Regions from separate parts of the Pseudomonas sp. GD03903 genome, predicted to be linked through region 3. Evidence: predicted binding sites of a transcription regulator. Region 3 holds the regulator's gene; each other region holds the start of a gene.
The links. The regulator FliA, encoded in region 3, starts transcription of late flagellar genes. The targets are predictions, from matches to a motif close to CTAAAGTTTNNNNNNNNNNNGCCGNTAA.

Region 1: N5C91_RS17260 (methyl-accepting chemotaxis protein) is a predicted target of FliA. The motif match lies at 6,249-6,276, and genes of this name have one in related genera.
Region 2: N5C91_RS01820 (methyl-accepting chemotaxis protein) is a predicted target of FliA. The motif match lies at 6,783-6,810, and genes of this name have one in related genera.

What each region holds. Positions count from the first base shown of each region.
Region 1 is NZ_JAOCBT010000010.1:6,256-16,230, reverse strand. Features, by position in the region: gene N5C91_RS17285 (class I SAM-dependent methyltransferase) at 1-337, shown strand, start outside; gene N5C91_RS17280 (lipopolysaccharide kinase InaA family protein) at 341-1,045, shown strand; gene N5C91_RS17275 (hypothetical protein) at 1,042-1,266, shown strand; gene pncB (nicotinate phosphoribosyltransferase) at 1,358-2,557, shown strand; gene N5C91_RS17265 (helicase HerA-like domain-containing protein) at 2,637-4,115, shown strand; gene N5C91_RS17260 (methyl-accepting chemotaxis protein) at 4,314-6,209, opposite strand; gene N5C91_RS17255 (Flp family type IVb pilin) at 6,370-6,567, opposite strand; gene cpaB (Flp pilus assembly protein CpaB) at 6,945-7,865, shown strand; gene N5C91_RS17245 (type II and III secretion system protein family protein) at 7,881-9,113, shown strand; gene tadZ (type 4b pilus Flp biogenesis protein TadZ) at 9,179-9,975, shown strand, end outside.
Region 2 is NZ_JAOCBT010000001.1:405,222-415,196, reverse strand. Features, by position in the region: gene N5C91_RS01840 (potassium/proton antiporter) at 1-171, shown strand, start outside; gene mscK (mechanosensitive channel MscK) at 255-3,608, shown strand; gene selO (protein adenylyltransferase SelO) at 3,667-5,127, shown strand; gene N5C91_RS01825 (bifunctional O-acetylhomoserine aminocarboxypropyltransferase/cysteine synthase) at 5,250-6,527, shown strand; gene N5C91_RS01820 (methyl-accepting chemotaxis protein) at 6,898-8,817, shown strand; gene trxC (thioredoxin TrxC) at 8,927-9,361, shown strand; gene N5C91_RS01810 (YiiD C-terminal domain-containing protein) at 9,447-9,893, shown strand; gene N5C91_RS01805 (universal stress protein) at 9,970-9,975, shown strand, end outside.
Region 3 is NZ_JAOCBT010000015.1:52,923-62,897, forward strand. Features, by position in the region: gene N5C91_RS21645 (chemotaxis protein CheA) at 1-1,835, opposite strand, end outside; gene N5C91_RS21650 (protein phosphatase CheZ) at 1,868-2,650, opposite strand; gene N5C91_RS21655 (chemotaxis response regulator CheY) at 2,670-3,044, opposite strand; gene fliA (RNA polymerase sigma factor FliA) at 3,243-3,992, opposite strand; gene fleN (flagellar synthesis regulator FleN) at 3,989-4,816, opposite strand; gene flhF (flagellar biosynthesis protein FlhF) at 4,981-6,291, opposite strand; gene flhA (flagellar biosynthesis protein FlhA) at 6,307-8,430, opposite strand; gene N5C91_RS21680 (TPM domain-containing protein) at 8,570-9,850, opposite strand; gene N5C91_RS21685 (TPM domain-containing protein) at 9,908-9,975, opposite strand, start outside.

The DNA of each region.
Region 1 (9,975 bases), on a different contig from region 3:
CATTGATCTGCCCGACAACGCCGTCGACAGTATCTTCTCGATGCGCCTGATGCACCATATCGGTGAATCTGACGACCGTTTGACGATGTTGCGCGAATTTCACCGCGTAACTCGTGATTCGGTGATCCTGTCGATGTGGGTGGATGGCAACTTCAAGTCCTGGAAACGTGCGCGCGCCGAGTCAACTCGCCAGAAACACGCCTACCAGAACCGCTTCGTGATTCCTGCCAAGACCATCGAGGCGGAGTTCCGCCAGGCTGGTTTCAAGGTCCAGGATCACATTGATTTCGTCCCGCTCATCCATATGTGGCGGGTCTACATTCTGCGCAAGGAGTGATGGATGGCCGTTGATCTGGCATCGCTGCAGCAAATTTCCGGTGATAACGCCATCGACCGTTGGCTTCAGGTGCCCGGCAAATGGGTCGAGGAACCCAACCGTCGGCGCGGTGGCGAAAGCGGCGTGCAGCGAGTCCTGACCTCCGACGGCCGTCTGCTGTACCGCAAGCAGCAGGTGGGACACATCTATCGCGACCTGTTGCATCCTTTCGGTTACCCCACCGCCATCCGCGAACGGGACGCCCTGCGCGCTGCCGAGGCGCTGGGGGTGAAGGTGCCGACCCTGGTCTACGCCGGTTGCCGCAAGGTCGACGGCGAGTGGCAGGCGCTGCTCGTCACCGAATCGCTGGATGGCTTCAGCAGCCTGGAAGACTGTTACGCCCGTGGTGACCAGGAGCGTTGGGGCGAAGCCCTGCACCAAAGAATTCTGCAACATTACGGTAGTACCCTTGCAAAGCTTAATGCCGGCCGTTGGCAGCATGGCTGCCTCTACCTGAAGCATGTCTTTGTGAAGGTGGACGGCGACAAGATCGACGTGGCCCTGATCGACATGGAAAAAGCCCGTCAGCGTTTCAGCGCCCAGCGTGCTGCCCGTCACGATCTTCGCCAGGTCAAACGCCGCTCGTCGTGGACAGAGGCGCAATGGCAGGCCTTTGTCTATGGTTACCAAGCGGCGTTTGGCAGCGCCATCAAAGGGTTGCAGACATGAAGTTAGAAATTACGCGAGGTTTGCTCCTCATCGGCGCGCTCGGGGTGGCGACCCTGGCGGCGGCGGCCTGGCATGAGCCGGGGCCTTCGGTCATTTCCGGAAAAGGTGGCCTGGACAGCTGCCCGATGCCGCCCAACCTACGCGCCAAGCAACAGGACATCCGCCCGGATGACGACCTGCTGCTTTTCCTGTTCGGAATGTCGCAGAGCAAGGCCCGCTGATTTCTGATTCGAACTCCAAACCCCGCCTCGGCGGGGTTTTTTGTGGGCGACCGGTTTAGACTGCCGGTTCGAAGCCTGCGATGAGACGAGCATGAGCGACAGCGCATTTTCCCGGCGGATCGTGCAGAACCTGCTGGATACCGATTTCTACAAGCTGAGCATGATGCAGGCGGTGCTGCACAACTACCCCAACGCCGAGGTGGAGTGGGAGTTCCGTTGCCGCAACGAAGAGGACCTGCGCGCCTATCTGGACCCGCTGCGCGAACAGATCGAGCGCTTGGCGGAGCTTTCCTTCGCGCCGCAGGACCTGGCCTTCCTCGAACGCATACCTTTCTTCAAGCCGGACTTCATTCGCTTCCTCGGTCTGTTCCGCTTCAATCCCAGCTATGTGCAACTGGGCGTGGAGAACGACGAGCTGTTCCTGCGCCTGAAAGGCCCATGGCTGCACGTGATCCTCTTCGAGGTGCCGCTGCTGGCGAGCATCAGCGAAGTACGCAACCGCCATCGCCACCCGGGCACGACGCTGACGATGGTCCGCGAGCGCCTGCAGGAAAAGTTCGACTGGTTGCGTCAGGAGGCCAGTGCCGAAGAGCTGGCCGGCTTCAAGATGGCCGACTTCGGTACCCGCCGGCGCTTTTCCTACCCGGTGCAGGAGGCGGTTGTGCGTGATCTGCGCGACGGCTTCCCGGGGCATTTCGTTGGCACCAGCAACGTTCACCTGGCCCGCGAGCTGGGCGTGAAGCCCCTGGGCACCATGGCCCACGAGTGGCTGATGGCGCACCAGCAACTCGGCCCGCGGCTGATCGACAGCCAGGCCGCCGCGCTGGATGCCTGGGTCCGCGAATACCGTGGCCAGTTGGGGATCGCGCTGACCGACTGCATCACCATGGAAGCCTTCATGGCGGACTTCGACCTCTACTTCGCCAAGCTCTTCGATGGCCTGCGCCACGACTCGGGCGACCCGCTGGAGTGGGCGGAGAAGGCCATCCGTCACTACGAGCAACTGGGCATCGACCCGCAGACCAAGACGCTGGTGTTCTCCGACGGCCTCAACCTGCCACGCGCGTTGGAAATCTACCGGGCGCTGCGCGAGCGCATCGATGTCAGCTTCGGCATCGGTACTCACTTCACTTGCGATGTGCCGGGCGTACAGCCGATGAACATGGTGCTGAAGATGACCGCCTGCAATGGCCATCCAGTGGCGAAAATCTCCGATGCGCCGGGCAAGACCCAGTGCAAGGACGAGAACTTCCTGCACTATCTCAAACACGTCTTCAAAGTGCCGGCGTAGCCGATTGCGCGGCGCGGCCGGACGCGCCACTCTTGTTCAGGCACTCACAGCGACAGGCCCACTGAAAGGGGAACAACGGATGTCAGCCACGAACGAACTCATCATCGGCGCGGGCCCCGACGGGCAGCCGATCGGCCAGTCCTGGAAGCTGGCCAACCGTCACGGCCTGATCGCTGGCGCCACCGGCACCGGCAAGACGGTGACGCTGCAGCACCTTGCCGAGTCCTTCAGCGACGCCGGCATCGCGGTGTTCGCTGCCGACATCAAGGGTGACCTCTGCGGTATCGCCGCCGCCGGCAACCCGCAGGGTAAGGTGGCCGAGCGCATTGCCAGCATGCCCTGGCTGAACTACCAGCCGCAGGCCTACCCGGTGAGCATCTGGGACGTCGCCGGGAAGACCGGCCACCCGCTGCGCACCACGTTGTCGGAAATGGGCCCGCTGCTGCTGGCCAACCTGCTGGAGCTGACCGAGAGCCAGCAGGCGGCGCTGTTCGCCGCCTTCAAGGTGGCCGACCGTGAAGGCCTGCTGCTGCTCGACCTGAAGGACCTCAAGGCGTTGCTCAATCACTTCAAGGAGCATCCGGAAGTCCTCGGTGAGGACCGCGCATTGTTCACGGCGGCTTCGTCCCAGGCGCTGCTACGGCGCCTGGCGCTGCTGGAGCAGCAGGGCGCCGAGGACTTCTTCGGTGAGCCGGCGCTGCAACTGGAAGACCTGCTGCGCCCCGAGGCCGACGGCCGTGGCCGTATCCACCTGCTGGACGCCAGCAAGCTGGTGCACGATGCGCCCAAGGTCTACGCCACCTTCCTGCTCTGGCTGCTGGCCGAGCTGTTCGAGCAATTGCCCGAGCGTGGTGATGCCGACAAACCGATCCTCGCGTTGTTCTTCGACGAGGCGCACCTGATGTTCAACGGTACGCCCAAGGCCCTGCAGGATCGCCTGGAGCAGGTGGTGCGGCTGATTCGCTCCAAGGGCGTGGGTGTCTACTTCGTCACCCAGTCGCCCAGCGACCTGCCGGACGATGTGCTGGCGCAGCTGGGCCTGCGCATCCAGCACGGCCTGCGCGCGTTCACCGCCAAGGAGCAGAAGTCCCTGCGTGCGGTGGCCGATGGCTTCCGCCCGAACCCGGCGTTCGACACCCTCAAGGTTCTTACCGAACTGGGTATCGGCGAGGCGTTGGTGGGCACCCTGGAAGAGAAGGGCACGCCTGCGATGGTCCAGCGCGTGGCCGTAGCGCCACCGCAATCGCGCATTGGCCCGCTGACCGATGCCGAGCGCGTCGAGATCATCCGGCGCTCTCCGCTGGCCGGCCGCTATGACCAGCCGATCGACCGCGAGTCCGCCTACGAGAAGCTGACCGGCCGCGCTGACGACAAGATGGCAACGACCCAGGAGAAGGAAGAGAAGGGCACCGATTTCGGTGGTATGGCCGGCGAAATCCTCGGTTCACTGGCCAGCCAGGTCAGCAAGACCGTGGTGCGCCAGGCGGCGAATCAGATCGGCCGGCAACTGGTGCGTGGGCTGATGGGCGCGCTGTTGGGCGGAAGCAAGCGGCGGTAATCGCGGAGCTGTCTGTCACGGATCAGATCGGTCCCAGTGAAAGCGGAGTTTGCCGGTGGATTTTTCGGGAGGCGGTTCGCGAGCAAGCTCGCTCCTACGAAGAGCACGTAGCACCCTGTAGGACCGTGGGGGGGCGCCTAGCCCTTGCTCGCGAACAAAAAAGGCGCCCGAGGGCGCCTTTTTCGTGGCCACTGAACATCAGATACGGAAGCTGTCCACCAGATGGCGCAGGCGGCCAGCCTGGTTTTCCAGGTCGGCGCAGGCGCGCAGGGTCGCTTGCAGGTTTTCCACACCTTCCTGGTTCAGGGTGTTGATCTCGGTGATGTCCATGTTCAGCGAGTCGACCACCGCGGTCTGCTCCTCGGTGGCGGTGGCCACCGACTGGTTCATCGAGTCGATCTCGCCAATGCGGTGGGTGACGCTGGCCAGGCGCTCGCCGGCGCGGTTGGCGATCTCCACGCTTTCCAGGCTGTAGCGCTGGCTTTCGGTCATGGTGTCCACGGCTTCGCGGGCGCCAACCTGTAGCTCTTCGATCATTTTCTGAATCTGCTGGGCGGATTCCTGGGCGCGGTGGGCGAGGTTGCGCACTTCGTCGGCGACCACGGCGAAGCCACGGCCGGCCTCACCGGCGCGGGCGGCCTCGATAGCGGCGTTCAAGGCCAGCAGGTTGGTCTGTTCGGAGATGCCCTTGATCACCTCCAGAATCTGCCCGATGTTCACCGTGCGGCTGTTCAGTGCCTCGATGTTGGCGCAGGCGGAACTGATCTTGTCCGACAGCTGATTCATGGCGCTGATGGTCTGCTCCACGACTTGTCTGCCATCGGCGGACTGATGCGAGGCATCGGTGGCGTGGTGCGAGGCGTCGGCGGCGTTGCGCGCGATCTCCTGGGCGGCGGCGCCCAGCTCGTTGATCGCCGCGGCCACGCTGTTGGTGCGGTTGGCCTGTTCGTCGGAGTTGCTCATCGACGAGTTGGAGGCGTTCACCACCAACTGCGATACGTCGTGCAGGCTGCGTGCGGTGGAGGCCACTTCGCGGATCGACTCGTGGATACGTTCGACGAAGCGGTTGAAGGCGTTGGCCAACACGCCGAACTCGTCGTTGCTGGCGACTTGCAGGCGCTTGGTCAGGTCGCCTTCGCCCTGGGCGATGTCCTGCATGGCACGGCCCATGTCGGTCAGCGGCGCCATCAGCACGCGGATCAGCATGCCCAGCAGGAAGAGGATGGCGACGATGGCGATTACCGTGGCAATGATGGCGGTGTTGCGGAAGTCGCTCAGCATCGCGTAGGCCGAGTCCTTGTTGAGCACCAGGGCGACGTACCAGGTGACGCCCGGCAGGCCCTTCACCGGTGTCATCGAGACCAGTTGCTCTTCACCGTTGATGCTGACTTCCTGCACGCCCGGCTGCACCTTCGGTGCGCCTTGCTGGTAGACCTCGCCGAGGGATTTGAAGATCAGGCTGCTGTCCGGGTGCAGGAGGATCTTGCCGGCATCGCTGACCAGGAAGGCATAGCCGTCGCCGTCGAATTTCAGCGAGTTGATGATCGCGGTGATGGTTTCCAGCTTCATGTCGCCGGCGGCTACGCCGACCAGTTGGCCGTTGCGCATGACCGGCATCGACATGGCGAGGATCTGCTCGTTGGTGCCGGCGTCGAGGAAGGGCTCGGTGACGATCAGCCGGCCGGCGGCCACGGCGTCCTTGTACCAGCCGCGAGTGCGCGGGTCGTAGCCGTCGGGCATCGGTGCGTAGGGGCGCATGGTGAATACGCCGCTGGAGGCTTCGCCGAGGTAGACCGATTCGAAGTTCTTCTGGAATACCGCCTGCTCCAGTACATGCTGGATGCGTTCGGGTGTCGGCTCGCCATCGGCCAGTTGCGCGGCCTCCGCCTCGACCAACTGGATGCGGCCTTCCAGCCAGCTCTGGATGTTGCTGGCGGTCAGGCTGCCGACCTCGGAGAGGTAGGACTCGGTGTCGGAGTGGATGGCCTCGCGCTGGCGGAAGTCGTTGAAGAGGATGAAACAGGCGAAGGCGAAGGTGACCACCAGGGAGGCTGCCAGGAGAATCTTCCTGGAGAAGGACAGCGAACGAAGCATCGGTAAAGCATCCTGCTGCAAAACGGGTTTGAGCAGGCTCTATCGGCTGCGCCGGGAAAAACTTTAGCGGCGTTGCACAAACATGCAGCCGAACAAGTTCCCGCGCAGTAGCGCGGGAACTATCGATTCGAAATAATCGGGGTGGTCGAACTGCGGAAACTTATTTGACGGCTTTAGCCACTTCGTCCTGGATGCTGGTCATGATCGTGCCCAGATCACCGCCGATTACGCTGGCCCCCGCGATTACCACCACCGAGATCAATCCAGCGATAACCGCATATTCGATCGCGGTTGCCCCTTCCTTGTCGGCGGCGAATGCCTTGGCTGCGCAGTACAGCTTCAGGGACAGGTTCTTGATTTTCAGGTCCATGGCGGGTGCTCCCTCGAATACCACCGGGGCGGCGCCCCGACTTCATCGTCAGGCTAGGCGTCGTATGGCCGAATGCAATTGTTCAAATAGCGCTAATACCAAAGTTATAGCTATCTCGGCATATAAGTAATTGCATGGCGTAAATTTAACGGGCGTGGTTGACGCTATAAACACAGCTACTAGATTCAGCCTTGGAACAAACAGAGTCTGATTATGAGGAATGATTCTTATCGAACTTCCTCGACTGGCCGAAATAACAATAAAGGTCTGAAGGACAAGCATCGGCGATACCGGTGACGGAACTTCTTACGCTAAGGCCGTGGACTTCCGGGTCCGCATTCCCGACATCGCCCAAGGATGTGCTCATGAATAGCAAGGTGCTGATGGTGTTCGCCGGGCTGTTGTTGGTATGTGCCGGCGTGGTGGGGTATCTCGGGCTCAAGGTCGGCAAGCCGGCCGCTCCCGTCGCCGGAGTGGTGCAGGAGGTTGCACCGGCGGCGCTGGCGGAGGCCGACAAGCTGCAACGCACCGCCGTGGTGGTGGCGGCCCGCGACCTGCCGGCCCTGGCGGTGATCGGCAAGGACGATCTCACGGTCGAGATGCTGCATACCGCTCCCGCCGGCAGCTTTCCCAAGCCCGAGGCGCTGATCGGCCAGCGCGTCTGGGTCGCCGTTCCGGCGGGCAACATCCTCACTTCCGCGGTGACCGAGCCGGGGGGGCCCCTGGCTCGCACCATCCGGCCAGACGAACGCGCCATGGCGATTGCCGTCGACGAGGTCATCGGCGGCGGCGGCTTCGTGCTGCCCGGCGACTATGTCGACGTCATGCTCTTCGTCCAGGACCAGCAGAGCAGCGAACGCAGCCTCAGCGCCCAGGTGGTGCTGCCGGGCGTGCGGGTGCTGACCTATGGCGAACAGATCGCCGTTTCTGCCGATGGCCAGGCGCGCAACGCCGGCGACCCCAAGGACAAGACCCCCAAGCCGCCGCGCACCGCCGTGCTGGCAGTGCCTGCCGAGGCGGCCGCGCGCCTGATGCTCGCCAGCCAGGCCGGCTCCCTGCGCCTGGCCGTGCGCAGCAAGGACGAGAATCTCTACGAGAAGGAGCAGCAGGGGCGTTACATCCAGGCCTCGCTCGGCGCCTCCAGCAGCCAGTCGATCACCCTCGACCAGCTGATCGGCAAGCCGCGGCAGCCCCAGGCCCCCGCCGTGCGCCATGTCTCCGCTCCGCAGGTCGACGCCGGTGTGGTGGTCTACCGCGGTACCGCCGTTACCCGTGAAGCACATTGAGCAAGGAGTGCATCGATGTCCAAGCGCTTCATCCTTCCCCTGGTCGCCATGCTGGCCTGCGCCGTGCACTCCGCGGCGCAGGCTGTGCCGAGTGCCTGCGCCGGCTTCGCTGACCAGCAACTGAACCTCGACGTCGAGCAGGGCGCGCAGCGCGACCAGCAACTACCGGTGCCGATCAAGCGCCTGGCCATCGGGGATCCGAACATTGCCGACGTGCAGGTGCTGGACAAGCGTGATTTCCTCATCACCGGCAAGGCCGAGGGCCTGACCAGCCTGCTGATCTGGACCAGCTGCAGCGACCAGCCGATACGCACCGTGGTGCGTGTCGGCGGGCGTGCGGTTGGCGATGTCGCGGGTGTTGCCGGCGCCTCTGCCGGCAGCCTGCCCAACCAGGTGCAGACCGATATCCGCTTCGTCGAGGTCAGCCGCAGCAAGCTCAAGCAGGCCAGCACATCGCTGGTGCGGCGCGGCTCCAACACCTTCGTGCTGGGCTCGCCAGGCAGCCTGGGCAACATGACGGTCGACCCCGTGGGTAACCTGGATGGCACCTTCGGCAATGCCAACGGCGGCTTCAACATCATCTGGGGTGGCGGCAGCAGCAAGTGGCTGGGCTTCATCAACGCCCTCGAAGGCAGCGGCTTCGCCTACACCCTGGCGCGGCCCAGCCTGGTTGCCACCAGCGGGCAGAGCGCTTCGTTCCTGGCCGGTGGCGAGTTCCCGATTCCGGTGCCCAATGGCGACAAGGACACCATCACCATCGAGTACAAGGAGTTCGGCGTGCGCCTGACCCTGACCCCGACGGTGATGAACGACAAGCGCATCGCCCTCAAGGTCGCACCGGAAGTCAGCGAACTGGACTTCTCCAGCGGCATCCGCACCAACGACATCGCCGTGCCGGCGCTGACCGTGCGGCGCACCGACACCAGCGTGATGCTGGCCGACGGCGAGAGTTTCGTGATCAGCGGGCTGATCAGCAGCAGCACTATCAGCAACGTCGACAAGTTCCCCTTCCTCGGCAGCATCCCGGTCATCGGCGCACTGTTCCGCTCCTCCAGCCTGGACAAGGACGACCGCGAGCTGCTGATGATCGTCACCCCCCACCTGGTCCAGCCGCTGGCGGCCAATGCCGCGTTGCCGAAGCTGCCGGGCGAGGGACTGCGTGACTACGACCCGGGGTTCGGCGAGTTCTACTTCCTCGAGGACGGTCGCTTCGACAAGCGCAAGGCCAGCAGCGGGATGTCGCACTGATGGATACCTACGAAGCGCTGACCCGCCAGAGAGCGGGAGGCAAGGCAAAGGAAGGGAGCACGGGCATGAGTCAGACTTTCGTGGCGCTGGTCCAGCATCCCGGCGAGCAGGAGTGGTTGCAGAGCAGCCTGGCCGGCTGTGGGCAGGTGGTGCTGGCCAACAGCGGGACCCTGGAAGAGCTGCTGTCGCTGCTCGACGTCACCGGCGCGACGGTGCTCTTCACCAGCCTGAACAAGGCCAACCTGGTGTCCCAGGGTTCGCTGATCGAGGGCCTGGTCTCCGCGCGGCCGCTGCTTTCGGTCGTGGCCGTCGGCGATGGCCTGGACAACCAGCTGGTGCTGGCCGCCATGCGCGCCGGCGCCAGGGACTTCGTCACCTACGGTGCCCGCGCCAGTGAGCTGAGCGGGCTGGTCCGCCGCCTCGGCGGACGCCTGCCGACGGTACCGGTGAGCGCCACCCAGCAGGGCGAGCTGATCAGCCTGATCAGCGCCCGGCCCGACGCCGACGGCGCCTTCGTCGCGCTGCACCTGGCCCTGGCGCTGCAACGCCAGCCGGAGCATCGCGTGCTGCTGGTGGATATCGGCCAGCCCACCGGCGAAGCGCTGGCGATTCTCGGCATGGAGCCGGCCTTCACCTTCGCCGATGCGCTGCGCAACCTGAGGCGCCTGGACCAGACCCTGATCGACAGCGCCTTCACCCGTCACGAATCCGGCCTGCGCGTGCTCAGCCTGTCGGACGAGCCCGGCGTGCTGGAGCGCATCACCACCGCCGAGCTGTACCTGCTGCTGGGCAACCTGCGCAGCGCGTTCAGCCACATCCTGATCAACCTCACCGGCGTCGCCGAAGGCGATCTCAGCGGGCA
Region 2 (9,975 bases), on a different contig from region 3:
CAGAACCTCGGCCGCTTCATCGCCCACGAGATCGGCGGCCAGGCGATCATCGGCGACCAGGTGGAATGGAACGGCCTGACCTGGACCGTGGCCGCCCTGGACGGGAACAAGATCCGCAAGGTCGGGGTCAAATTCCCGGAAGGCCGTCCCGGCCCCGGTCTGTTCCTCTGACCGCCCACCGGTACCCGCTTGCGGGTGCCGGCCCGCCAGCACTACCCTCTGCCCACTTTCCGCACGAGCCGCCACCCGCGACCATGTCATTCCTGCTGCGTACCCTTCTGACCGCCGTCCTGCTGGGCGGCTCACTCATCGGCCTGCCCGCGCTGGCCGCCGATACCTCTCCGCCGAGCGCCGAAAAGGTGCAGCAGAGCCTCGACAGCCTGGCCGACCGCAAGCTGGCCGATGCCGAGGCCAAGCCGATCAAGGCAAGCCTGGAGAACACCCTGAAGCTGCTGGCGGCCAAGGCCGACAGCGAGAAGCAGCTGCTTGAACTCAAGGGCCGGCTGGCCGATGCGCCCAAGCTGATCAACGAGAACCAGAAGGCGCTCGGTCGCCTCAAGGCCAGCAGCGAGAAGCCTGCCAGCCAGCGTTACAACGGCTCCAGCGCGACCCAGCTGGAAATGCTGCTCAACGAGCAGTCCACCCAGCTCGCCGCCTGGCAGAAGGAGATGGTCGACGCCAAGAGCGAGATCCTCACCGCGCAGACCCGACCGGAGCGGGCCCAGGCCGACCTGAGCAAGAACCAGACACGCCTGCTGGAAATTGCCGGGCTGATCAAGGCCGGAAAGGAAGGCGCCAAGCCGATTTCGGATGAGCGCCGCAACGAGCTGCTGGCCGAACAGGCCATGCTCACCTCGCAGAATCTCCTGCTGCGCCAGCAACTGGCCGGCAACAACCTGCTGCTCGACCTGGCCTCCAGCCAGCGCGACCTGCTGGCCGAGCGCATCGGCCGCGAGGAGCGCGAGACCCTCGAACTGCAGGCGATGATCAGCGACAAGCGCCGCGAACAGTCGGAGAAGACCGTCGCCGAACTGTCCAAGGACAGCCAGGCCGCCGGCACCGACAGCCTGCTGAGCCAGCAGAGCGCCGCCAACCTGAAGCTTTCCGACTACCTGCTGCGCACCACCGACCGCCTCAACACCCTGACCCGGCGCAACCTCGAAGCCAAGCAGCAACTGGACAACCTGACCCAGGGCGAACAGGCCCTGGACGAACAGATCAACGTGCTGCGCGGCAGCCTGCTGCTGGCCAAGATCCTCTACCAGCAGAAGCAGTCGCTGCCCGTGATCAAGACTGACCAGGACCTCGCCGACGAGATCGCCGACCTGCGCCTGTACCAGTTCGAGCTGAACCAGAAGCGCGACGAGATCAACAACACCCAGGTCTACCTCGACAACCTGCTGGCCCAGCAACCCCAGGAAAGCGTCACCCCGCAGTTGCGCCACGACCTCGGCGAGCTGGTGGACACCCGCCTGGAGCTGATGGAGCGTCTCAACCACGAGCTGAACGCACTGCTCAACGAAGCCATCACCCTGCAGTTGAACCAGAAGCAGCTCAAGGAAACCAGCGACAGCCTGCGCGCCACCCTCGACGAGCAGATGTTCTGGATTCCCAGCAACCGCCCGCTGGACCTGTCCTGGTTCAAGATGACCCCGAGCCTGCTGCACCACCAACTGGCCGAAGTACCCTGGGGCTCGGGCGTCAAGGAGCTGTTCGAGGGCCTGATCGACCGCCCCTTCCTGTTCCTGCCCCTGCTCCTGCTGGTCGCCGGGCTGCTGTGGAAGCGCCGGTTCCTCTACGACAAGCTGGAATCGCTGAACGACGACATCGGCCACTTCAAGCGCGACAGCCAGGCGCACACGCCATTGGCGCTGCTGCTCGCCGTGCTGCTGGCCTTGCCCGGCACCCTGGCGCTGGGCATCGCCGGCCTCGCCCTGCTGCTCGACGCCCGCGGCCAGAACGCCACACTGGGCAGCGCGCTGCTGGAGATGGCACAGGTGTGGCTGGTGTTCTACACCGCCCACCGCATCCTGCGCCCCGGCGGCATCGCCGAGCGGCACTTCCACTGGAGCCAGGCGCAGGTGCAGTTCCTCGGCAAGCTGATGCGCCGCCTGGGGCTGGTGGTGATGTCGCTGGTCGCCGTGGTCACCGTCGCCGAGCACTCGCCGGCGTCGCTGGCCGATGACGTGATCGGCATCGCCGTGGTGCTGTTCGGCTACGGCGCCATGACCTGGCTGCTCGCCCAGTTGCTGTTCAACAGCCCGTCCAGCGAGCGCCCGTCGATGATCAAGATGATCGTCGGCCTGGGCTTCACCGCCCTGCCGGTAGCGCTGTTCCTCGCGGTGGGCTTCGGCTACTACTACACCGCGCTCAAGCTCACCGACCGCCTGATCGACACCCTGTTCCTGCTGATGTTCTGGATGGTGGTGGAAGCCACCTTCGTCCGCGGCATGGGCGTTGCTGCCCGCCGCCTGGCCTACCAGCGTGCCCTGTCGAAACGGCAGAACGCGCCCAAGGAAGGCATCGAGGGCAGCGAAGTCGTCGTCGAGGAACCGACCCTGGGCATCGAGCAGATCAACGAGCAGTCCATGCGCCTGATCCGCCTGGGCCTGCTGATCGGCTTCGTGGTCACCCTGTACTGGGTCTGGGCCGACCTGATCAGCGTGGTCTCCTACCTCGACAACGTAACGCTCTACCAGTACACCAGCGGCACCGGCGACGCAGCGTCCACCACGCCGATCAGCCTCAGTGACTTCATCATGGCGCTGGTGATCGCCGCGGTGACCGTCGCCCTGGCGCGCAACCTCCCCGGCTTGCTGGAAGTGCTGGTGCTGCAGCGCCTGACCCTGGCCCAGGGCAGCGCCTACGCCATCACCACCCTGCTCTCCTACACCATCAGCGGCGTCGGCATCGTCAGTGCGCTGTCCACCCTCGGGGTGAGCTGGGACAAACTGCAATGGCTGGTGGCTGCGCTGTCGGTCGGCCTCGGCTTCGGCCTGCAGGCGATCTTCTCCAACTTCGTCTCCGGCCTGATCATTCTCTTCGAGCGCCCGGTACGGATCGGCGACGTGGTGACCATCGGTACGCTGTCCGGCACGGTCAGCCGCATCCGTATCCGCGCTACCACCATCACCGACTTCGACCGCAAGGAAATCATCGTCCCCAACCAGACCTTCATCACCGGCCAACTGGTGAACTGGTCGCTGAGCGATACGGTGACGCGGGTGACCATCAAGATCGGCCTGGCCTACGAGAGCGACCTGCCGCTGGCGCGCAAGATCATGCTGGAAGCCGCCCACGCCAACCCACGCATCCTGCGCGACCCGGAGCCGGTGCTGTACTTCACCACCATCAGCGCCAGCACCTTCGACTACGAACTGCGCTTCCACGTGCGCGAGCTGGGCGACCGCAACCCGGCGGTGGACGAAACCCTCACGCGCATCGCCCTGGCCTTCCGCGAGGCAGGCATCGACATGGCGTTCAACCAGGTCGACGTGTTCCTGAAGAACTTCCAGGGCCAGGAAGCCCAGGTCATCGTCGGGCAGCAGCAGCCCGCCGCCACGCCGGTAAAGATCAGCCAGGACAAGCCCGCCGGCGACAAGGCCTGATGCTGGACGCCTTCGGACATGTCCGAGCACAATGCTCGGACATGTCCGGAGTTAACCTGTGAAAAAGCTCGACGAACTCGTCTTCGATAACCGCTTCGCCCGCCTGGGCGATGTGTTCTCCACCGAAGTCCTGCCTGATCCCATCGCCGATCCGCGCCTGGTCGTTGCCAGCACCTCGGCCATGGCCCTGCTCGACCTCGACCCGAGCGAAGCGGACAACCCGGTGTTCGCCGAAATCTTCGCCGGCCACAAGCTCTGGTCGGAAGCGCAGCCGCGCGCGATGGTCTATTCCGGGCACCAGTTCGGCTCCTACAATCCCCGCCTGGGCGACGGCCGCGGCCTGCTGCTGGGCGAAGTAGTGAACAATGCAGGCGAGCACTGGGACCTGCACCTCAAGGGCGCCGGCCAGACGCCGTATTCAAGGATGGGCGACGGTCGCGCCGTGCTGCGCTCGTCGATCCGCGAGTTCCTTGCCAGCGAATACCTCGCCGCCCTCGGCATCCCCAGCAGCCGCGCCCTGTGCGTCACCGGCTCCAGCACCACGGTATGGCGCGAGACTCGGGAAACCGGCGCCATGCTGTTGCGCATGGCCCCCAGCCACGTGCGCTTCGGTCACTTCGAGTACTTCTACTACACCAAGCAGGAAGAGCACCTGAGGACGCTCGGCGAGTTCGTTCTCAATTCGTACTTCCCGCAGTGCCTGGACGACGAAAAGCCCTACCTGGCGTTCTTCCGCGAAGTGCTCGAGCGCAACGCGCAGATGATCGCCTACTGGCAGGCCTACGGCTTCTGCCACGGCGTGATGAACACCGACAACATGTCGATCCTCGGCATCACCTTCGACTACGGCCCCTACGCCTTCCTCGACGACTTCGACGCCAACCACATCTGCAACCACTCCGACGACAGCGGCCGCTACTCCTTCAGCAACCAGGTGCCGATCGCCCACTGGAATCTCGCCGCGCTGGGCCAGGCGCTGACGCCCTTCGTCGAAGTCGACGACCTGCGCGCCACCCTCGACCTGTTCCTGCCGCTGTACCAGGCGCACTACCTGGACCTGATGCGCCGTCGCCTGGGCCTCAGCAGCGCCGAAGACGGCGATCTGGAGCTGGTGCAGCGCCTGCTGCAGAGCATGCAGAAAGGCGCCGTGGACTACTCGCTGTTCTTCCGCCGCCTCGGCGATCAGGCGCCTGAGCAAGCATTGGCCGTGGTACGCGAAGATTTCGTCGACCTCGCCGGCTTCGACGCCTGGGCCGCCGACTATCAAGCGCGCGCCGAACGCGAAGGCGGCAGCCAGGACGAACGCCGCGCGCGCATGCACGCCGTAAACCCGCTCTACGTGCTGCGCAACTACCTCGCCCAGGAGGCCATCACGGCCGCCGAACAGGGCGACTACAGCGTGGTGCGGCGCCTGCACGAAGTGCTCAGCAAGCCCTTCGAAGAGCAGCCGGATGCCGAGCACTTCACCCGCCGCCCGCCGGACTGGGGCAAGCACCTGGAGATCAGTTGCTCGTCCTGAGCCGGTTATAAGCTCAGCCAAAAGCGATCTAGCGACGCCCCGGCCACATTGCTCCCGGTCATTGACCGGGGCCGGGCGCCGCTCGCATCCTCGGGGCTTTCTGCCACAAGGACGCTCGAACAATGAAACCGGAAACCCTGGCCATCCACGCCGGCTACAGCCCCGACCCGACCACCAAGGCCGTGGCCGTGCCGATCTACCAGACCAGCTCCTACGCCTTCGACGACACCCAGCACGGCGCCGACCTGTTCGACCTGAAGGTCGCCGGCAACATCTACACGCGCATCATGAACCCCACCAACGCGGTGCTGGAGGAGCGCGTCGCCGCGCTGGAAGGCGGCGTCGCGGCGCTGGCGGTGGCATCGGGCATGGCCGCCATCACCTACGCCATCCAGACCGTCGCCGAAGCCGGCGACAACATCGTTTCGGTGGCCAAGCTCTATGGCGGCACCTACAACCTGTTCGCCCACACCCTGCCGCGTTTCGGCATCCAGACCCGCTTCGCCGCCCATGACGACATTGCCGCCCTCGAAGCGCTGATCGACGAGCGCACCAAGGCGATATTCTGCGAATCCATCGGCAACCCGGCGGGCAACATCGTCGACCTGCAGGCCCTGGCCGATGCCGCACACCGCCATGGCGTGCCGCTGATCGTCGACAACACCGTCGCCACCCCGATCCTCTGCCGCCCGTTCGAGCATGGCGCCGACATCGTCGTGCACTCGCTGACCAAGTACATCGGCGGCCACGGCACCAGCATCGGCGGCATCGTCGTCGACTCGGGCAAATTCCCCTGGGCCGACAACAAGGCGCGCTTCCCGCTGCTCAACACGCCCGATCCGTCCTACCACGGTGTTACCTACACCGAAGCCTTCGGCCCTGCCGCCTTCATCGGCCGCTGCCGCGTCGTGCCGCTGCGCAACACCGGCGCCGCGCTCTCGCCGTTCAACGCCTTCCTCATCCTGCAAGGCCTGGAAACACTCGCCCTGCGCATGGAGCGCCACTGCGACAACGCGCTGAAGGTCGCGCAGTACCTGCAAGATCATCCGCAGGTCAGCTGGGTGAAATACGCCGGCCTCGCCGACCATCCCGAACAGGAACTGGCGCTGCGCTACATGGGCGGCAAGCCCGCGTCGATCCTCTCCTTCGGCATCAAGGGCGGCCAGGAAGCCGGCGCGCGCTTCATCGACGCGCTGAATCTGGTGGTACGCCTGGTCAACATCGGCGACGCCAAGTCCCTGGCCTGCCACCCCGCCTCCACCACCCACCGTCAACTCAACGACGAGGAGCTGGAGAAGGCTGGCGTACCACGCGACATGGTGCGCCTGTCCATCGGCATCGAGCACATCGACGACATCCTCGCCGACCTCGCCCAGGCGCTGGACGCCGCCAAGGCCTGACCCGTGGCAACCGGATGAGGCGCCAGTGCGGCGCCTTATCCGCGGGTCAGCGGCTCCTGCAATATCTCTTTGCCATCATCTTGCAGACGCCCTGCCTGCCTTTCCGTAGAATGCCGCCCAGCGCCGCAAGCCAGCGCGCGACCGCACCCCGCGACACGCCAGCGAACAGGGATTTCGTCCGCCTTTCCCCTGCCCCTTTCCTTCCGACCCGCCTTCCAGGCGCCGGCCGGTGGATAACTTTTTTCGCCCGTGACCATACGGTTCCGCCCGATCCTGCCGATAGGGCTTGGACGTGGTTCGCCACCCTGGCCCCCAACAAGAACAATCTCCGAACGGCCTGACTTCACACAACCTTTCCTGGAGATCGTCAATGAACAGCTGGATTTCCAACCTGAGCGTGAACCTCAAGTTGGCCCTGGGCTTCGGCCTGGTCCTCGCCTTCACCGCCATCCTCGCTATCGTCAGCTGGGTCGGCCTGGGCTCGCTGATCGACCGCAGCAACTGGATGAGCGACATCACCGAGCTCAACTCGCGCCTCACCAAGCTGCGCATCACCCGCCTGCAATACATGATCGCCGACGGCGCCGAGCAGGAAGCCGCCAACGTCATGTCCACCCTGGCCGACTTCAAGGCGCAGCAGCAGAAACTGCGTGCCTCCTTCGTCAGCCCCGAGAACGTGCGCATGCTCGACCAGCTCGGCGGCATCATCGCCGACTACGAGAAGTCCCTGGCCGCCATGCGCGCCGGCTACCAGAGCGCCGGCATCACCCGCCGCACCCTGCAGGACAATGCTGCCCGCGCCGCCGAACTGACGGCCACGATCCAGCAGGACATCCTCAAGGCCCCGGCGGACGAGGAGCGCGCCACGCGCTTCCAGGCCATCACCGGTACCCGTGAAGACCTGCTGCAGGCCCGCTACGACGTGCGCGACTACCTCGCCAACGCGCTCACCAGCAACGGTGACGGCGTGACCCGTGGCCTCGACGAAAGCATTGCCGGCCTGCCGGCCCTGGAAAACGTCCTCGGCGTCGCCGAAGCGCAATACGTCCAGCAACTGGGCACGGCCCTGCGCGCCTATCGCGACGCGGTCACCACCCTGCGCGGCAACATGGCCAGCATCGTCCAGGCGCGCAAGGAAATGACCACCCAGGGCCAGGACATCGTCAAGATCAGCGAAAATCTCTACCAGTTGCAGCTCGATCGCCGCGACGCCGAAAGCGCGCGCGCCCGCAGCCTGCAAACCCTGGTAACCCTGCTCGCGCTGGTGCTGGGCAGCATTGCTGCGCTGATCATCACCCGCCAGATCACCCGGCCGCTGCACGACACCATGGCGGTGGTCGACCGCATCGCCGCCGGCGACCTGTCGCAGACCATTCAGGTCAGCCGCCGCGACGAACTCGGCCGCCTGCAACAGAGCATGCAGCGCATGAGCCAGAGCCTGCGCGAACTGATCGGCGGTATCCGCGACGGCGTCACCCAGATCGCCAGCGCCGCCGAGGAGCTCTCCGCCGTCACCGAGCAGACCAGCGCCGGTGCCAACACCCAGAAGATCGAGACCGACCAGGTTGCCACCGCCATGCACGAGATGTCCGCCACCGTGCAGGAAGTCGCGCGCAATGCCGAGCAGGCTTCCCAGGCCGCTTCCGCCGCCGACCACCAGGCCCAGGACGGCGACCGTGTGGTGAACAAGGCCGTTGAGCAGATCGAGCGCTTGGCCGAGGAAGTCGAACGTTCCGCCGAGGCGATGCAGCGCCTGGAGCAGGAAAGCGAGAAGATCGGCAAGGTAATGGATGTGATCAAATCAGTGGCCGAACAGACCAACCTGCTGGCCCTCAACGCCGCCATCGAAGCCGCCCGCGCCGGCGAGGCCGGTCGCGGCTTCGCCGTGGTCGCCGACGAAGTGCGCGGGCTGGCCCAGCGCACCCAGCAATCCACCGAAGAAATCGAAGCCCTGGTCGCCGGCCTGCAGAGCGGCACCCGCCAGGTCTCCAGCGTCATGCTCGGCAGCCGCGAACTCACCGCCAACAGCGTCGCGCTGAGCCGCCAGGCCGGCGAATCCCTCGGTGAAATCACCCGCACCGTCTCCAATATCCAGGCGATGAACCAGCAGATCGCCACCGCCGCCGAAGAGCAGAGCGCCGTGGCCGAGGAGATCAGCCGCAGCGTGGTCAACGTCCGAGACGTCTCCGAACAGACCGCCGCCGCCAACGAAGAGGTCGCCGCCTCCAGCGTCGAACTCGCGCGCCTGGGTGGGCAGTTGCAGACGCTGGTCAGCCATTTCCGCGTGTAATGCAAATGGGCCGACGCCAGTCGGCCCCTCTTCGGAAATGCACACATCGCACCGTTGAGATCCGCCCGCCAAGGCTCCATCTTTGCTCTATTGCCATTGGAGCCCCGCCATGTCCGATCCCCTGATCATCCCCTGCCCGAACTGCAACGGCCTGAACCGCGTCCCTGCCGCGCGGCTGGGCGACTCGCCCAGCTGCGGGCGCTGCCAGTCGCCGATCGTGCTGGATACGCCATTCGACCTCGATGAAGCCGGTTTTGCCGCCCAGGCCAAGGGCGATCTGCCGTTGCTGGTGGACGTCTGGGCCGACTGGTGCGGGCCGTGCAAGGGTTTTGCGCCGGTGTTCGAGCAGGCCGCGGCGCGGTTGTCGGGCAAGGTGCGCCTGGCCAAGCTGGACAGCGATGCCAATCCGAACCTTTCCGCACGCCTGGGCATTCGCTCGATTCCCAGCCTGATCCTGCTGCGCAACGGCCAGGAAGTGGCGCGGCAGAGCGGTGCAATGCCGCTGCCGCAGTTGCTCGACTGGCTGTCCCGCCAGGGCCTCTGAGGGCGAGCGTTTCGGTCAATCCGCGCGGTCATTGCCAGGCCGCGCCGGGCGGCTAGGCTTGGGCGAAAGCCAACGGAGCAAGCCCATGCCTTCCTACCCCGAAGACTTCATCCGCCAGCTCACCGAAGAGCACATCGCCTTCGTCAAGCGCACCGGCCTCAAGGCCGAGGTGCTGGAGCCTGGCCACGTGCGCCTGCGCATGCCGCTCAAGGGCAACGAGAACCATATCCAGAACATGTACGCCGGCGCCCTGTTCACCGTAGCCGAGCTGCCCGGTGGCGTGCTCATGCTGACCAGCTTCGACGCCCGGCGCTTCTACCCCATCGTCAAGGAAGCCGGCCTGCGCTTCCTGCGCCCGGCGGCCAGTGACGTGACCGTCGACGCGCAGCTCAGCGAAGCCGAAATCCAGCGTATCGGCGAGGAAGCCACGCACCAGGGCAAATCAGAGTTCGTTCTCGACCTGCAACTGAAGGACGACGAGGGCAACGTGGTTGCCGAAAGCCACGCCATCTATCAGTTGCGCAGCCGCTGAATCCGGGGGTTGCCCTGCATCAAGGTGAAATTTCCTACGTGGCGCGACAGTAGAAGCGCCACAGAGGGAGCCCACCATGTAC
Region 3 (9,975 bases):
GCCTGGTTGCCCAGCATCACCATCAGGGTCGGCATGATCGCCAGGGTCAGCGGGACCTTGATGACGATCTTCGAGCCCTGGCCCTTGGCCGAGAAGATGTTGATGATGCCGTTGAGCTGGGAAATCTTGGTCTTCACCACGTCCATGCCGACACCGCGGCCGGAGACGTCGGAGATCTCGGTCTTGGTCGAGAAGCCCGGGGCGAAGATCAGGTTGTAGCAGTCGGACTCGGACAGGCGATCCGCCGCGTCCTTGTCCAGCAGGCCCTTTTCCACGGCCTTGGCGCGCAGTACGTCGGGGTCCATGCCTTTGCCGTCATCGGAGATCGACAGCAGGATATGGTCGCCCTCCTGCTCGGCGGATAGCACCACCTTGCCCGAGCGGGACTTGCCAGCGGCCTCACGCTCGTCCGGGCTTTCGATGCCATGGTCGACCGCATTGCGCACCAGGTGCACCAGCGGATCGGCCAGGGCCTCGACGAGGTTCTTGTCGAGGTCGGTTTCTTCACCGATCAACTCGAGGTTGATCTCTTTCTTCAGGTTGCGCGCCAGGTCGCGGACCTGCCGCGGGAAGCGCCCGAAGACCTTCTTGATCGGCTGCATGCGGGTCTTCATGACCGACGACTGCAGGTCGGCGGTGACCACGTCGAGGTTGGAAACGGCCTTGGCCATCGCCTCGTCGCCGCTGTTCAGGCCCAGGCGCACCAGGCGGTTACGCACCAGCACCAGCTCGCCGACCATGTTCATGATCTCGTCCAGGCGGGCGGTGTCCACGCGCACGGTGGTTTCCGCTTCGTTGGCCGGCTTCTCCACGGCGGCGGCGGCAGCAGGCTTGGCCGGCGCCGGCTTGGCGGCAGCGGCTGGCGCCGGAGCGGCAGCGGGCTTGGGCGCAGGCGCGGCGGCGGCAGGCTTGGCGGCCGCGACCGGCTCTTCCTTGGCGCCGGTGAACTGGCCCTTGCCATGCAACTCGTCGAGCAGCTTCTCGAATTCGTCGTCGGTGATGTTGTCGTCGCCGCTGGCAGCCGGAGCTTCCTCGGCTTTCGGCTCGGCGGCAGCGGCGGCTTCTTCCTTCGCACCGGTGAACTGGCCCTTGCCGTGCAACTGGTCAAGCAACGCTTCGAACTCGTCGTCACTGATCTCGTCGCTGGCGGCCGGTGTCTCGGCGGCGGGAGCCGGAGCCGCCTTGGCGGGCTCCTTGGCGCCGGCGCTGAACTGGCCCTTGCCGTGCAGCTGGTCAAGCAGCGCTTCGAACTCGTCATCGGTGATGTCGTCGCCACCGCCACCAACCGGCGCGGCGGGTGTATCGGCAGCGGGTTCGAGGGCATCCATCAGTTGCTCGAACTCGGCGTCGGTGATGTCGCCATACGCCGCAGGAGCCGCCGGGGCCTCTGGCGCAACGGGTTCGGCAACGACCGGGGCGGGAGCCGGAGCTTCGGCGGGAGCAGCGTTCGGGTCAGCCAGACGCGACAGCGCGGCCAACAGCTCGGGAGTGGCCGGGGTCGGCTCCTGCGCGTCACGCACCTGCTGGAACATGACGTTGACGGTATCCAGCGCCTGCAGCATCACGTCCATCAGCTCGGCATCCACGCGGCGTTCGCCCTTGCGCAGCATGTCGAAGACGTTCTCGGCGATGTGGCAGCACTCCACCAGCGCGTTCAGCTGGAGGAAGCCCGCCCCACCCTTGACGGTGTGGAAGCCACGGAAGATGGCATTGAGCAGGTCCATGTCTTCCGGGCGGCTTTCCAGCTCGACCAGTTGTTCGGACAGTAGCTCGAGGATCTCGCCGGCCTCCACCAGGAAGTCCTGGAGGATTTCGTCATCGGCGTCGAAGCTCATTCGGGTGCTCCCTCTACAGCGTCAGCGGACGCTTAAAAACCAAGGCTGGACAACAGATCGTCGACATCGTCCTGACCGGACACGACGTCCTTTCTTGTATCGGCAGCAATCTGCGGACCTTCACCCTTGGACGATCTTTCTTTTTCCACCGCGTCGCGCATGCCGTCGTGGTCATGCTCGATGCCGGCGTAGCGATCGACCTGCCCCGCCATCCAGACCAGCTTGACCAGGTTCGATTCGACCTCGGTCACCAGCTTGGTGACGCGCTTGATCACCTGCCCGGTAAGGTCCTGGAAGTCCTGCGCCAGCAGGATGTCGTTCAGGTGCGCGGAAAGCTTGCGGCTGTCCTGGGCGCTGAGGTAGAGGAACTGCTCGACGCGCTTGGCCAGGTCACGGAAGGCCTCGGGGCCCAGCTCGCGGCGCATGAAGCGCGACCAGTCTTCCTGCAGCTCCTTGGCCTGGGTCTCGATGTGCATCACCACCGGCGTGCACTCTTCCACCAGATCCATGGTGCGATTGGCCGCTTTCTCGGTCATCGTCACCACGTAGGACAGGCGATCAGTCGCGTCAGCGATCTGCGAAACTTCCTGGGCGCGGGGGGAACTGGGGTCGATCTGGAAGTTGACGATGGCGTTGTGCAGCTCACGGGTGAGCTTGCCCACTTCCTGGTAAAGACCGCGATCGCGCGCCTGGTTGAGCTCGGAGATCAGTTGCACGGCAGTCTGGACTTCGCCGCGTTCGAGGCAGTCGACCAATTCGCGCGCGTGTTTTTTCAGGGTCGACTCGAAGTCACCCGCGGATTCGTTGAAATCCATGACGCCCTCTTGGCCAGCCTCAGCTGCCGACCCGCTCGAAAATCTTCTCGATCTTTTCTTTCAGCACCTGGGCGGTGAAAGGCTTGACCACATAGCCGTTGACCCCGGCCTGGGCAGCTTCGATGATCTGGTCGCGCTTGGCTTCGGCGGTGACCATCAGAACCGGCAGGTGCTTCAGGCGCTCGTCGGCGCGGACCGCACGCAGCAGGTCGATGCCGGTCATGCCGGGCATGTTCCAGTCGGTCACGAGGAAGTCGAAGTTGCCGCTGTGCAGCATCGGCAGCGCAGTGGTGCCGTCATCGGCTTCTGCGGTGTTGGTGAACCCCAGGTCCCGCAGGAGGTTCTTGATGATGCGCCTCATCGTGGAAAAGTCGTCCACGATGAGAATTTTCATGTTCTTGTCCAAACCTGCCTCCATCGATACCAAACGCGCCCTGGCGGGCGTGCCGTCAATTCATTGAACGCCGAGCGCTCTTTGCTGTGGGCGCGTCAAGGGAACGTCACCCAAAAAATTCGTAAGCCTCTAACTTGCCGAAGGAAAATACCTTCAGCCTTTTCGCTAGGAACAAGCAGGCGCGAAACTACCCGATGCTCAGCGAGCGCGCCACTCCGCCAGTCGCGAACGCAGGCGCGCGGCGCACTGGCTGTGCAGCTGGCTGACGCGCGATTCGCTGACGCCCAGCACCTCGCCGATCTCCTTGAGGTTGAGTTCCTCGTCGTAGTACAGGGCCAGCACCAGCCGCTCGCGCTCGGGCAGCTTGGTGATGGCATCGGCCAGGGCCGCCTGGAAGCGTTCATCTTCCAGCCCGTGGGACGGCTCGTTGTCGTGGTGCGAAGCGTCTTCGGCAAGGCCGCTACCCTGTTCACCGTCCTGCAACATGTCATCGAAGCTGTACAGACGGCTGCCCTGGGTGTCGCTGAGGATGCCGTAATAATCTTCGAGGCTCATATTGAGTTCGGCAGCAACCTCCTGATCTTTAGCGTCGCGTCCGGTGCGCGCCTCGACGGCACGGATGGCGTCACTGACCATGCGGGTGTTGCGGTGCACCGAACGCGGGGCCCAGTCGCCCTTGCGCACTTCGTCGAGCATGGCGCCGCGGATGCGGATGCCGGCGTAGGTTTCGAAGCTCGCGCCCTTGCCCGAATCGTATTTCTTCGCTGCCTCCAGCAGGCCGATCATGCCGGCCTGCATCAGGTCCTCCACCTGCACGCTGGCCGGCAGGCGGCCCAGCAGGTGGTAGGCGATGCGCTTGACCAGCGGGGCGTGTCGCTGGATCAGCAGTTCCTGGGAGTTGTGCGCCTGTGCCTTGCTGTACATACGCGCTCCGGAGGCCGCGATCATACGGCCGAACCCGTGGGATGTTGCACCAGGCGCTCGACGAAGAACTCCAGGTGCCCTCGTGGGTTGGCCGGCAGCGGCCAGCTGTCGACCTTCTGCGCCACCGCACGGAAGGCCAGGGACGCCTTGCTGCGCGGGAACGCCTCATACACCGAGCGCTGCTTCTGCACCGCCTTGCGCACCGACTCGTCGTAGGGGATGGCGCCGACGTACTGCAGCGCCACGTCGAGGAAGCGGTCGGTGACCTTGGTCAGCTTGGCGAACAGGTTGCGCCCCTCCTGGGGGCTGTGCGCCATGTTTGCCAGTACGCGGAAACGGGTCATGCCGTAGTCGCGATTGAGCAGCTTGATCAAAGCGTAGGCATCGGTGATGGACGTGGGTTCATCACAGACGACCAGCAGCACTTCCTGGGCAGCGCGGACGAAGCTCACCACCGAGTCGCCGATGCCGGCGGCGGTGTCCACCACCAGCACGTCGATGTTGTCGCTGATGTCGCTGAACGCCTGGATCAGCCCGGCATGCTGCATCGGCGTGAGGTGCACCATGCTCTGGGTGCCCGAGGCCGCGGGGACGATGCGGATGCCGCCGGGCCCCTGGAGGATCACGTCGCGCAGGTCGCATTCGCCTTCGATCACGTCGGCCAGCGTGCGCTTGGGCGACAGACCCAGCAGCACGTCGACGTTGGCCAGGCCCAGGTCGGCGTCCAGCAGCATGACGCGGCGGCCCAGATCGGCCAGCGCCAGCGACAGATTCACCGACACATTGGTCTTGCCCACGCCACCCTTGCCACCGGTGACTGCGATTACCTGAACCGGATGCATACCCATATCAATACCTTGTCTCGTCGTTCGACCGTTGCGCATCAAACGCTTCGGCTAATCCGGCTGCGGTGCTCCACCGCCTCCGGTGCTCGCGGATCGTCTAGCAGAGCATCCGCATCGCTTGGGCGGCTCAACCGGCCACCCCACGCCCCACCCGGGGCTCACAATCTTCAGCTGGCGCGACGCACCGGCTGCTGGTAAAGGCCGGCGAACATGTCGGCCATGGCGTCTTCACTGGGCTCTTCCGGCGACTGCAGGCTCACCGCACGGCTGACCAGTTGGTGCGCGCGTGCCACTTGCAGGTCATCCGGAATCTTCGGTCCATCAGCCAGATAGGCTACCGGGAGATGCTGGCTGATAGCCAGAGCCAGAGCTTCGCCGAGGCTTCCCGCTTCGTCCAGCTTGGTCAGGATGCACCCGGCCAGCCCACAGGAACGATAGTTCTGCCAGGCGGCCTTGAGCACCTGGGCCTGGCTGGTCGCGGCCAGCACCAGGTAATTCTTCACGTTCAGGCTCAGCGACGACAGCGCTTCGAGCTGCATGCGCAGCGCCGGATCGGTGGCCGGCAGGCCTGCGGTGTCGATCAGCACCAGACGCTTGCGCGCCAGCGGGGCCATGGCCTGGATCAGCGACTGGCCCGGATCGACCAGGGTCACCGGCACGTTGAGGATACGGCCCAGGGTCTTGATCTGCTCCTGCGCGCCGATGCGGAAGCTGTCCATCGACACCAGGGCGATGCTCTGCGCGCCGTACTTCAGCACGTAGCGGGCGGCGAGCTTGGCCAGGGTGGTGGTCTTGCCCATGCCGGCCGGGCCGACCAGGGCAATCACGCCGCCCTGCTCCAGCAGGTCGGTTTCCGGGGTGTTGATCGAGCGCGCCAGGTGCGCCAGCAGCATGCGCCAGGCCTGCTTCGGATCGGCGATGGAGGCCACGCGCTCCAGCAGGCTGCGCGACAGGTCGGCCGGCAGGCCCATGCGCTGCAGGCGACGCCACAGGTTGGCCTGTTTCGGACGCTGGTTCTGCAATTGGTTCCAGGCGATCGAGCCAAGCTGCACTTCGATCAGCTCGCGCAGGCCGTTGAGTTCGAAGCGCATGGCTTCCAGGGCCTGCTGGCCGACACTGGCCGCCGCCGGGGCGACGGGCGCGGCCATGGCTTCGGCCAGGGTCTCGGCAGCGCTGCGCCGTGGCTTCTCGGTGCCGTACATTTGACGGTCCTTGCGCACGCCATCGCTCGCGCGGGTCGGTGCCGACAGATCGGCCTTGGCCTGGGCGATCTTCGCCTGGGTCTTGCGCAGCTCGGCTTCCAGCGCCGGGTTCGGCTTGCTGGCCGCCACCGGGGCCTGGTAATCCAGCGCCGCGGTCAGCTCCACGCCGCCGGCGACACGGCGATTGCCGATGATCGCGGCGTCCGGGCCCAGCTCGTCACGCACCAGTTTCATGGCCTGACGCATATCAGCGGCGAAGAAGCGTTTTACCTGCATGGCCTGCGACCTCAATCAATTCTGCCCAACGGTGGCAACAATCGTGACTTGTTTGTTGTCCGGGATTTCCTGGTACGCCAGCACGTGCATGGTGGGGACCGCCATCCGCGCGAATCGGGACATCATCGCGCGGACCGGGCCGGCCACCAGCAGGATCGCCGGCTTGCCAAGCATCTCCTGGCGCTGCGCCGCTTCGATCATCGAGCGTTGCAGCTTTTCGGCCATTCCGGGCTCCAGCAACATACCGTCTTCGGAGCCCTGTCCGGCCTTCTGAAGACTATTGAGCAATATCTGTTCCAACCTCGGTTCCAGAGTGATCACAGGCAGCTCCGGCTCTAGTCCCACAATGGTTTGCACGATTGCGCGGGACAGCGCGACGCGTACCGCCGCCACCATTGCGGCGGGATCTTGACTCTTCACCGCGACGTTGGCGATGGCTTCGGCGATGGTACGGATGTCACGCACCGGCACCTGCTCCTGCAGCAGCGCCTGCAGCACCTTGAGCAGGGTCGACAGGGAAATCATCCCCGGCACCAGCTCCTCGGCGAGCTTGGGCGAGGTCTTGGCCAGCAGTTGCATCAACTGCTGGACTTCCTCGTGGCCGAGCAGCTCGTGGGCATGCTTGTGCAGCACCTGGTTCAGATGGGTGGCGACCACGGTACTGGCGTCCACCACGGTGTAGCCCAGGGACTGCGCCTGATCACGCTGCGAGGCCTCGATCCAGACGGCTTCCAGACCGAACGCCGGGTCCTTGCCGGCGATGCCGTTGAGGGTGCCGAACACCTGGCCGGGGTTGATGGCGAGGTCGCGGTCCGGGTAGATCTCGGCTTCCGCCACGCTGACGCCCATGAGCGTCAGGCGATAGGCGTTGGGCAGCAGGTCGAGGTTGTCGCGGATGTGCACCGACGGCATGAGGAAGCCCAGATCCTGGGACAGCTTCTTGCGTACGCCCTTGATCCGCGCCAGCAACTGGCCGCCCTGGTTGCGGTCCACCAGCGGAATCAGGCGGTAGCCGACTTCCAGGCCGACCATGTCGACCGGTGTCACGTCGTCCCAGCCCAGCTCCTTGGTCTGCTCGGCGCGCTGCGCCGGCAGCAGCTCCTGCTGGCTCTGCGCTTCCTGCTCGGCCTTCTGGCTGGCCTGGCGCTGGCGGTGCCAGATCAGGTAGGCGCCGGCGGCAGCCAGGCCACCCAGGCCGATGAAGGAGACGTGCGGCATGCCGGGGACCAGGCCCATGGCGATCAGGATGGCCGCGGAAATCGCCAGCGCCTTGGGCGAGGCGAACATCTGGCGGTTGACCTGGGCGCCCATGTCCTCGGAGCTGGAGACGCGGGTCACCATGATCGCAGCGGCAGTGGACAGCAGCAACGAGGGCAACTGCGCCACCAGGCCGTCACCGATGGTCAGCAGGGCGTAGACCTTGCCGGCGTCGGCGAAGCTCATCGAGTGCTGGATCATGCCGATGGCCACGCCACCGATGAGGTTGATGAAGAGGATCAGCAGGCCGGCGACGGCGTCACCGCGGACGAACTTGCTGGCACCGTCCATGGAGCCGTAGAAGTCGGCTTCCTGGGCCACTTCGGCGCGGCGCTTCTTCGCCTCGCCCTGCTCGATCAGGCCGGCATTGAGGTCGGCGTCGATGGCCATCTGCTTGCCGGGCATGGCGTCGAGGGTGAACCGCGCGCTCACCTCGGAGATACGCCCGGCGCCCTTGGTGACCACCACGAAGTTGATGATCATGAGGATCGCGAAGACCACGATACCGACCACGTAGTTGCCGCCGATCACCACCTCGCCGAAGGCCTGGATCACCTTGCCCGCGGCCGCATGGCCGTCGTGGCCGTGGAGCAGCACGACGCGGGTGGACGCGACGTTCAGCGCCAGGCGCAACAGGGTGGCGACCAGCAGGATGGTCGGGAACACGGCGAAGTCCAGCGGGCGCAGGGCGTACACGCTGACCAGCAGGACGACGATGGACAGGGCGATGTTGAAGGTGAACAGCACATCCAGCAGGAACGGCGGGATCGGCAGGGTCATCATCGCCAGCATGGCCAGCAACAGCAGCGGCACGCCGAGGTTGCCCCGGCTGAGCCCTACCAGATTGCTGCGAACAGTGCCGATCAGTTGCGTACGATCCACCCGAAATCCCCTGCAAATGAGTGACCGAGGCGGCCACCGGATCAAACTTTTGACGCCCAACGGGCATCCGCACAGGGTTTTGCAGGAAGCGTTCCAACTTTTTCGAAGTGGCGCAAATGGCCGTTGCAGAGAGTCCCGATCACCAGCGCCCGGAGGCGCCGCCACCCCCGCTGGAACCACCACCGCCGGAATAACTGCTGCCACCACCGGACGACGATCCGCCGCCCGAGGTCCCGGAACCGGAGCCAGAACCACCGCCGCTCATGAAGGCGATCAGGAACGGGAAATACAGCATGGGAATCAGCGCCAGCGAATCGGGAAGCTCCCAGGGCCGCTGCAGGACTCCCGTCGAATAGATAACGAAACCGGCAATCCCCGTGGCTAACGCCAGGCGCACGAAGAATTCCACGCGGCTGCGCTTCCAGGCACCGTAGGCGAGAAAGAACGGCAGGCACAGAAATACCAAGCCGATAGCCGCGGCAAAGGGCAGCGCCAGGCCAAACAGCGGAACATCGCTGCCGAATTGCGCCGCGCCCAGCGCGATGGCGGTCAGGTAAAGGACTATCCCGCCCACTTTCATCGCCGCCTTGCCCGATGACGCCGCCAAGGCGCCGACACCGCCACCCATCAGCAGGCAGAACGACAGGGCAAACAACATCGCCGGAGCGCTCTGCAGGCCACAACCGAGCGCCAGCACCAGCGCCACACCCGCAGCGCCCGGAGTGACTATCTTCACGCCAAGCCAGCGGCGGCGCAGTGCGGCTCCCGCCAGTGCGCCGACTCCCAGGCCGATCAACAGCGCCCAGCCCTCCGCCGTCAGATGGAAATCGCGACTTTCTTCCGGGAGGGTCTCGCCGTCGATCAGCCGCTCCAGCACATCCACCGCATTCTCGAGGCCGCCGGAGAAGTCACCGTTACGGAAGGCCGGAACCATCTCTTCCCGGATGATGCGCCCGGCGATCACATCGGGAATCGCCCCTTCCAGGCCGTAGCCGACTTCGATGCGCATGCTCCGGTCGTCCTTCGCCACCAGCACCAGCACACCGTCATCCACGCCCTGGCGCCCCAGGCGCCATTGTTCGAAGACGCGGGTGGCGTACTGCTCGATGCTGTCCTCGCCGGTGCTGGGCACCATCAGGATGGCGAGCTGCGAGCCCTTGCGCTGCTGCAATGCCAGCAGCCGCTGCTGCATGGCCGCGATCCAGTCGCTGCCGAGGGTGCCGGTGAGGTCGGTGACCGGGCTCTTCAGCTCCGGCACCTCGAGGGATTGTGCAGGCTCGCCTTCGGCATCCGCGTCATAGGGCACAGCTACCAGCCCGTCCTGGGCAGGGCGGACTGCATCAGTCGGAACCTCTGCCCGCACACCAACCGAGCCGAGCAAGAGGAAGACGTACAGAGCGCAATGAATCCAGAGGGTCATGCCTTCTTTCCCTGAAGGTGTGGGCTTGGCAGCCAGGCGAGTCAAGGGATTATGCCGTCACCAGCTCCCTGACGCACCGCCGCCGCCACTGGAGCCGCCGCCACCGGAAAATCCACCACCGCCCG